2 linked regions of the Azoarcus olearius genome follow. The protein of the gene in region 1 interacts with the protein of each later gene in a pairwise test. Links are inferred from orthologs where the notes say so. Each region holds a gene or a part of one and is shown in the gene's direction. Other genes may lie near its edges.

Evidence for each region. Proteins that work in one complex are often made in the same cells at the same time.
Region 2: the proteins of dqs_RS18725 (region 1) and mrdA interact in binary tests that used the Escherichia coli proteins (3 or more experiments, as listed by UniProt). The link is inferred for Azoarcus olearius from one-to-one orthologs.

Annotation. Positions count from the first base shown.
Region 1 is NZ_CP016210.1:4,096,871-4,101,351, forward strand. Bases 722-3,787 are described here. They hold dqs_RS18725 (penicillin-binding protein 1A), read left to right. Parts: upstream 722-1,101; coding sequence 1,102-3,474; downstream 3,475-3,787. Other genes in these bases: dqs_RS18720 (pilus assembly protein PilM), read right to left, coding at 722-910; cyaY (iron donor protein CyaY), read right to left, coding at 3,464-3,787. Outside these bases: more of dqs_RS18720, read right to left, coding at 1-721; more of cyaY, read right to left, coding at 3,788-3,796; LPS translocon maturation chaperone LptM, read left to right, coding at 3,840-4,010; lysA (diaminopimelate decarboxylase), read left to right, coding at 4,007-4,481. UniProt on the Escherichia coli protein: Cell wall formation. Synthesis of cross-linked peptidoglycan from the lipid intermediates.
Region 2 is NZ_CP016210.1:207,754-212,130, forward strand. Bases 574-3,535 are described here. They hold mrdA (penicillin-binding protein 2), read left to right. Parts: upstream 574-1,090; coding sequence 1,091-2,980; downstream 2,981-3,535. Other genes in these bases: mreD (rod shape-determining protein MreD), read left to right, coding at 574-1,081; rodA (rod shape-determining protein RodA), read left to right, coding at 2,977-3,535. In the rest of the region: rod shape-determining protein MreC, read left to right, coding at 1-556; more of mreD, read left to right, coding at 560-573; more of rodA, read left to right, coding at 3,536-4,113; dqs_RS00945 (septal ring lytic transglycosylase RlpA family protein), read left to right, coding at 4,127-4,377. UniProt on the Escherichia coli protein: Catalyzes cross-linking of the peptidoglycan cell wall. Responsible for the determination of the rod shape of the cell. Is probably required for lateral peptidoglycan synthesis and maintenance of the correct diameter during lateral and centripetal growth.

The DNA of each region.
Region 1 (4,481 bases):
GCATGACAGCACATCCGCCGGCAAGCACGAGGTAATCCACCTGATTGAACTGGGTCGACGTGAAGAAGAACTGCAGCGCGCGGGACACTTCGAGCGCCAGGCTGTCCATGAACGGTCGCATCAGGTCGCGCGCGTAGTCGTCGGGCAGCGCACCCGAGCGTTTGGCCGTTTCGGCCTCTTCGAAACTCATCCCGTACTGGCGGGCGATATCCTGGGTGAGCTGGAAGCCGCCAAAGGCCTGCTCGCGGGAATAGACCTGCTGACCGCCGCGCAGCACCGTGACGTTCATGACGCTGGCGCCGATGTCGATCAGCGCGACGACCTTGTCGTCAGCCCCCTTCGCGAACTGCCGGCTTACCAGCTCGAATGCCGATTCGATCGCGAGCGACTCGACATCGACCACGACGGCCTTGAGCCCGGCAGCCTGCGCCGCCGCCACGCGATCCTCGACCTTGTCCTTGCGGGAAGCGGCGATGAGGACTTCGACCTCGCCCGCTCCGGAGGGGGCAGGGCCGATCACCTGGAAATCCAGGTTGACCTCGTCCAGCGCAAACGGAATGTACTGATTCGCTTCCGACTCGACCTGCAGTTCCATTTCCTGCTCGCGCAGGCCGTCCGGAAGGATGATCTTCTTGGTGATGACCGACGACGCAGGGAGCGCCATCGCGACGTTCTTTACACCTGCCCCGAAGCGACGCAAAGCGCGGCGCACGGCTTCGCTGACGACATCGAGGTTTGCAATGTTGCCGTCCACCACAGCATCGCGCGGGAGCGGTTCGATCGCGTAGCGCTCGATTTTGTAACCTTCCTTGTCCCCGCCCGACAACTCGACCAGCTTGACGGATGAAGATGAAATATCGAGACCTGCGAGCTGGCGCGCCTTGGAACCGAACAGGGAGAAATCAATCACAAAGAAAATCCTTAAATTTCTTTATGTTAGGCGCTGATGCTGAATAAGGCTCTCAAATCCTAGCAACAACGATGAGGGCTGTAAAGCAAAACGGGAGCCTGCACTATCGTCATATGAGGTCACAGCCGCCTTGAAGATGCCTCGCGGGCGCCCCGTATAATGCCGACCCCACACAACTTTCGGGAAATCCCATGCGCTGGGTTCTCTACCCCCTGGCAGCCCTGACCGCACTGGTGATTCTCGGCGTTGCAACCCTGGCCGCCATCTCGCTGCTGGCCTGGCCCAACCTGCCGTCGCTCGAGACCCTTACCGATTACCGCCCCCGCATCCCGTTGCGGATCTACACCGCGGACGGCCACCTGCTGGGCGAGTTCGGCGAGGAGCGGCGCTCGGTGGTCCGAATCGAGTCGGTTCCTCCGGCGCTCAAGCAAGCCATCCTCGCGGCGGAGGACGAGCGCTTCTACGAGCATCCCGGCATCGACCTGATCGGCATCATGCGAGCGGCGCTCGCCAATATTACTTCCGGCGGACGTGGGCAGGGAGCTTCGACCATCACCATGCAGGTCGCGCGGAACTTTTTCCTGTCGCGGGAGAAAACCTTCAACCGAAAGTTCTACGAGATCCTCCTTGCGCTCAAGATCGAGCGCAGCCTGACCAAGGATCAGATCCTCGAGCTGTACGTCAATCAGATCTACCTCGGCCAGCGCGCCTACGGCTTTTCCGCCGCTGCGCGGGCGTACTACGGCAAGGATCTGGGGCAGATCACGCTCGCGGAGGCGGCCATGCTTGCCGGTTTGCCGAAGGCGCCGTCCGCCTACAACCCGATCGCCAACCCGGCGCGGGCAGCGCTGCGCCAGCAGTACGTGTTGCGGCGGATGCTCGAGGCGGGTTTCATCGACGAAGCGGCCTATCGCGTCGCCGCAAACGCACCGAAAACGGCACCGGCCGCCAGCACGGCCAAGAACACCTCGGTGCTGCACGGGGATTACGTGGCGGAAATGGCGCGCCAGCTCGCCGTGGAGCAGTTCGGTGAGGACGCGTATCACCTCGGCATCCGGATTGTGACCACGGTGACCCGCGCCGATCAGGAGGCTGCCTACGCGGCCTTGCGCAAGGGGGTCATGGACTACGACCGCCGCCACGGCTACCGCGGTCCGGAAGCCTTCGTCGAGCTGCCGGCCGGCCGCGACCCCGAGACCCTGGACGACCTCCTCGCCGACTTCAGCGATCATGACGACTTGCTGGTCGGTCTCGTGGTGGAAGCGGCACCCAAGAAGGTGCGGGTGTACCGCCACGGCGAGACTCTCACGATCACCGGCGACGGCCTCAAGTTCGTTCAACCGATGCTGTACGAAAAGGCTCCGCAGTCGCGCCGGCTGCGCCCCGGCGCCGTCGTCCGCCTGCGTGAAGTCGACGACAAGGGCTGGGAGATCGTGCAGCTGCCGGACGTGCAGGCGGCGCTCGTTTCGGTCGACTCGCATACCGGCGCCGTCCGCGCACTCATCGGCGGCTTCGACTTCAACCGCAACAAGTTCAACCACGTCACCCAGGCGCAGCGCCAGCCGGGATCCAGCTTCAAGCCCTTCATCTACTCGGCGGCGCTCGAACGCGGCTATGCGCCCGGCAGCCTGGTGGACGACTCGCCGCTCTATTTCCCTGCGGGCGTCACCGGCAGCCAGGCCTGGGAACCCAAGAACTACGACGGCAAGTTCGATGGCCTGATGACCCTGCGCGACGCACTGGCGCGCTCGAAGAACATGGTGTCGATCCGACTGCTGCAGAACATCACGCCGACCTATGCGCAGGACTACGTGGGCCGGTTCGGCTTCGACCCCGCGCGTCACCCCCCCTACCTGACGATGGCGCTCGGCGCGGGCTCGGTGACCCCGTGGGAAATGGCGACCGCCTACTCCGTGTTCGCCAATGGGGGCTACCGCATCGAACCCTATGTGGTGAAGGAAATGTACGACGGCAACGGCCGTCTGGTGGCGCGGACCGACCCTCCAGTGGCCGGCGAGAGCGCCCCCCGCGTGATCGACCCACGCAACGCCTGGTTGATGGATTCGATGATGCAGGACGTCGTCAGGCGCGGCACCGCCACTCGCGCGCGCACGCTCAACCGTTCCGATCTGGCGGGCAAGACCGGCACCACCAACGACTACCTCGACGCCTGGTTCTGCGGCTACAACCCGGACCTGGTAGCCGTGGCCTGGGTCGGCTTCAGCCAGCCTCGCAACATGGGCCGGGGCGAAACCGGCGGCGCAGCGGCGCTCCCGATCTGGATCAACTACATGAAGACCGCGCTGCAGGGCCGCCCCGAGACCTCGCAACCACGGCCGGACGGGCTGCTGGCGGTGCCTGCCGGCGACGGAAGCCGCGAAGACTACATCTACGAAGAGAACAAGCCGGTCGCGCCGCCCCCGCGCGAAGACCTGCCCTCCAGTCTGTTCTCGGACCGCTCGCCGGCGCTGGAAGCCCCCGAGGAAGCCATCCCGCCCGCGCCCCCGGTCCACCAGGCGCCGGCCCCGGTCGTCGAACGGGTGCCGGTTCCGGTCAATCGCTAGACGGCGCCAGCGCGACGGGGTGGCCGCCCTGCTCGCTCACCACGCGGGAGATCACGGCGTAAAGATCTTCCGCGGCGTCGCGGGTCGATACCCATCGCCCGCCTTCCGGCCGGAAATGAAATCCGCCGCTGCGCGCCGCCACCCAGATTTCGCGGGCGATCGCGTGGCGGTTGATGATCATCTTGGTGCCGTCCTCGAACTCGATCTCGAGCACGCCACCCGGCTTGCGCTCGATGTCGAGTTCAGCGCCGCAGTCCTCCAGCGCGGCCTCGATGCGCTCCAGTTCCCGCTCGGCCAGGGCCTCGAATACCGACTCATCCATGCCGACTCCTTCTGTTAGCATTTCGTTTTTTTGACCGACCGCCATGCGTGCCATCCTGCCCGCGGCCGCCCTCGCGGGTGTGCTGCTGCTCACCGGTTGCGGCATCAAGGGCCCGCTCTACCACCCGGACCCCGCCAAGACCCGCCCCGCGCCCGCCACCCAGACCCAAGGGGGCGCCGATAATATCAAACCGACTCCGCCCACGACCCAATGAGTTCCACCGCGTCCGCCGCCTATCCGCTGCCTTCCCTGTCCGACGGCCCTGCCGGCCTGATGCTGGAAGAGGTTCCGCTCGCCACCCTGGCCGAACGCTTCGGAACGCCCACCTACGTCTACTCGCGGGCGGCGCTGACCGCAGCCTTTCGCGACTGGCAGGCTGCCCTTGCGGGGCGCCGCAGCCTGGTGTGCTATGCGGTAAAGGCGAATTCCAACCTTGGCGTGCTATCGGTGTTTGCGCAACTCGGCGCCGGGTTTGACATCGTCTCGGGCGGCGAGTTGGCGCGCGTGATCGCAGCAGGTGGTCGCGCCGACCGCGTCGTGTTCTCCGGCGTCGGCAAGAGCCGCGCCGAAATGCGCCAGGCCCTTGCCGCCGGAATCCGCTGCTTCAACGTCGAATCGGCCCCCGAGCTGGAGCGGCTGAACGAGGTGGCCGGCGAACTGGGACAGCGCGCCCCGATCGCACTGC
Region 2 (4,377 bases), 3.9 Mb from region 1 along the record:
GCAGGTAAAGAGTGTCGCCGCCGAAATCCTCTATAACGCGCCCGATCCCTTCGCGCGCAAGGTCATCCTCGACCGCGGCGCGCAGCAGGGGGTCGAGGCCGGCCTGGCGGTGGTCGATTCCGACGGCGTCATCGGCCAGGTGACGCGCGTCTATCCGATCCAGTCCGAAGTCACGCTGCTGACCGACCGCAACCAGGCGATCCCGGTGCGCGTGCTGCGCAACGGCTTGCGCGGGGTGCTGTTCGGTACCGGCCAGGGACGCATCGAGCTGAGGTTCGTGATCGCGGGCGCCGATATCCAGGTGGGCGACATGCTGGTCACCTCGGGGCTGGACGGCGTGTTCCTGCCCGGTTTGCCGGTGGCCGAAGTGCTGTCGGTCGACCGCGAGGCGGAGGCCTTTGCGCGCATCGTCTGCAAGCCGGTGGCGGGCGTCGAGCGCAGCAGCCAGGTGCTGGTGCTGGGCCGCGCCGAACCTCCGCCGCCCATTCCGGTCGATCCTGCGCCGGCGCCGCCGGCCGAAGGGCGGCGGGCCCGCCGTGGCGATGGAGGACACTGACCCATGCAGCCGACAAATCGTTCGAGTCGCATCCTGCTGCCGGTCCGGCTCGGCTTCATCTATTTCAGCCTGATGGTCGCGCTCGCGCTCGCTTACGTCCCCACGGGCCGGTTTCCGGGCGTGCCCGACTGGGTGGCGCTGGTGCTGGCCTTCTGGTGCATCCGCGAACCGCTGCGCATCGGCATGGGCGCGGGTTTCCTGTTCGGCGTGCTCGTCGATATCGGTCAGGGGGCGGCGATGGGGCAGCATGCGCTCGCCTACGTCGTGCTTGCCTATCTGGCCACCGGCCTGGCGCGCCGGGTGATGTGGTTTCCGCCGCTGCTGCAGGCGCTGCATGTGTTGCCGATGCTGCTGGCGTCGCAGATGCTGATGGTGGCGGTGCGGCTGATCGCGGGGGCCGAGTTCCCCGGCTGGGCGTATTTCCTGTCGAGTTTCACTGCCGTCGCGCTGTGGGTGCCGCTGAACTACCTGCTGCTGCTGCCGCAATACCAGCCGGTCGACCGGGACGACAACCGGCCGATCTGATCCGCGCCCATGACCGAGTTTCGCACCCCGGCCCAGGAAAAATCGCGCTTCCGCAACCGTGTGGTGGTGGCAGCGCTGTTCATCCTCGCCTGCTTCGCGCTGCTGGCGATGCGCTTCTACTACCTGCAGGTGACGCGGCACGCGTATTTCCACACCCGCGCCGAGGACAACCGCATCGCACTGCTGCCGGTCGTGCCCAACCGCGGCACCATCACCGACCGCAACGGCGTCGTGCTGGCGCGCAACTATGCCGCCTACACGCTCGAGATCACACCGTCCAAAGCGGGCGACCTGGAGGCGACGATCGACGGCCTCGCCGAAGTCGTCACCATCGAGCCGCGCGACCGCCGCCGGTTCCGCAAGGTGCTGGAGGAAAGCCGCAACTTCGAGAGCGTGCCGATTCGCACCCGGCTGACCGACGAGGAGGTGGCGCGCTTTACCGCGCAGCGTTACCGCTTCCCCGGCGTGGAGGTCCAGGCGCGGCTGTTCCGCGACTATCCCGAGGGCGAGGTCGCGTCGCACGTGATCGGCTACATCGGCCGCATCAACGATCGCGACGTGGAGCGCATCGAGGAGCGCGGCCAGACTGCCAACTACCGCGGCTCCGAGTACATCGGCAAGGCCGGGCTGGAGCAGTCCTACGAGGCCGAACTCCACGGCCAGACCGGTTTCGAGCAGGTGGAAGTGAACGCCGGCGGGCGCGCCGTGCGGCGGCTGTCGCGCACCGCGGCGATGGTCGGCAACAACCTCGAGCTGACGCTGGACATCGAACTGCAGAAGATCGCCGAAAACGCGTTCGGCAACCGGCGCGGCGCGCTGGTCGCGATCGAGCCCGGCACCGGTGGCGTGCTCGCGCTGGTGTCCAAGCCCACCTTCGATCCCAACCTGTTCGTCGAGGGCATCTCCGCGCAGGACTGGAAGCAGCTCAACGATTCGCCCGACCACCCGCTGCTCAACCGCGCCATCTTCAGCGCCTACCCGCCCGGCTCCACCTTCAAGCCCTTCATGGCGCTCGGCGCGCTGACCACCGGCAAGCGCACGCCGGGCTACGTGATGGCCGATCCGGGCTACTTCGTGTCGGGCGGCCACCGCTTCATGGACGACAAGGTCGGCGGCCACGGCATGGTGGATCTGCACAAGTCCATCGTCGTGTCCTGCAACACCTTCTACTACCAGCTGGCCAACGACATGGGCATCGACGGCATCGCCGACTTCATGCGTCCGCTCGGCTTCGGCTCGCGCACCGGCATCGACGTGCCGGGCGAGGCGGAAGGCGTGCTGCCGTCGCCGGCCTGGAAGAAGAAGCGCTTCCGTCGTCCCGAGCAGCAGCGCTGGTTCGGTGGCGAGACGATTTCGGTCGGCATCGGCCAGGGCTACAACGCCTACACCCCGCTCCAGCTTGCCAACGCACTGGCCACCGTCGTGAGCGACGGCAAGGTGTTCCGCCCCCACCTCGTCCGGCACGTGGTCGACGCGCGCGACAACCGCCGCGTAATCGAGCCGGAGCCGCTGCGCCAGCTCAACTTCAAGCCGGAGCACCTCGCGCTCGTGCGGCGCGCGATGGTGGACGTCAACAAGAGCGGCACCGGGGCACGCGCGTTCGCCGGCGCGCCCTACGAGGTCGGCGGCAAGACCGGCACCGCGCAGGTGTTCTCGTTGAAGGGCGCCAAGTACGTCGAGGGGCGCGTCAGCGAGCGCCTGCGCGACCACTCCTGGTTCATCGCTTACGCGCCGGCCGACAACCCCAAGATCGCGCTCGCGGTACTGGTCGAAAACGGCGGCTTCGGCGCCCAGTCGGCGGCCCCGATCGCACGCCAGGTGATCGACTACCACCTGCTCGGCAAGCGGCCCAACCAGCCCGCCGGCGAGGATGCGGATGCACCGGAGAGCACCGAATGAGCGATCACCGCTTCAATCCGCTGCTGTTGCTGCGCGCGGTGCTGCGTCCGATCGACCCGGTGCTGATGCTGGTGCTGATGATGTTGCTCGGCTACGCCTTTGTGCTGATGGCGAGCGCGTCGCCAGACCGGCTGGACTCGCAACTGGTCAACACCACCGTGGCGCTGCTGGCGATGTGGGTGGCGGCCTGGCTGCCCAGCCAGCGCTTGCTGAGTTTCGCGCTGCCCTTGTATGCGCTGGGCGTGGTACTGCTGGTCGCGGTCGAACTGTTCGGCGAGGTCTCGAAGGGCGCGCAGCGCTGGCTGCACGTCGGCGTGACCCGCATCCAGCCCTCGGAGCTGATGAAGATCGCGATGCCGCTGATGCTGGCGTGGTACTTCCAGCAGCGCGAGGCCAAGATCGGCCTGCGCGAGTTCATCGTCGCCGGCCTGCTGCTGGTGGTGCCGGTAGGCCTGATCCTGATCCAGCCCGATCTGGGCACCAGCCTGCTGGTGACCGCCGCGGGCTTCTACGTGATTTTCTTCGCCGGCCTGTCGTGGAAGCTGATCGTCCCGGTCGGCCTCGTCGGCATCATAGGCATCGGCTCCATCGTCGCCTTCGGCGACACCCTGTGCCAGCCCGACGTCGATTGGTTCGGCCTGCGCGAATACCAGAAGCAGCGGGTATGCACCCTGCTCGATCCCACGCGCGACCCGCTGGGCAAGGGCTTCCACATCATCCAGTCCACGATCGCGATCGGCTCCGGCGGCGTGGTCGGCAAAGGCTGGATGGACGGCACCCAGACCCACCTCGCCTTCCTGCCCGAGCGGCATACCGATTTCATCTTCGCGGTGCTCGCCGAGGAGTTCGGCCTGGTCGGCACGCTGGTGCTGCTCGTCACCTATCTGGCCTTGCTCGCGCGCAGCTTCCAGATCGCCACGCAGGCGCCGACGCTGGCGACCAAGCTGCTGGGCGGGGCGATGGCGATGATCTTCTTCACCTATGCGTTCGTGAACATGGGCATGGTCAGCGGAATCCTGCCGGTGGTGGGTGTGCCCTTGCCATTCATCAGCTATGGTGGGACGGCACTGGTCACCTTGTGCCTCGGGGTGGGTATCCTGATGGGCATCCGCCGTGGCCGTCCCGCGTCCTGATCTGCCTGCCGTCATGATGATGAAGTCCGTCCTCGCCGCCTTCACCCTCCGTGCCCGCCCGCTGACGCTCGTGGTGGCGAGCTGTTGCGCCGCCTGGTTGGCGGGCTGCAGCACCGCGCCGGTGCAGGAGTCGAGCACATCGGGCGCCCGTCCGTCCCCGCCTCCGCCGGTGGCCTCTCCCGCGCCGGCACCCGCCAAGCGCGGTGGCGCTTACTACAAGGACGACGGCCCCGGTGACAACCCGCCGGACAACCTCGACGCGGT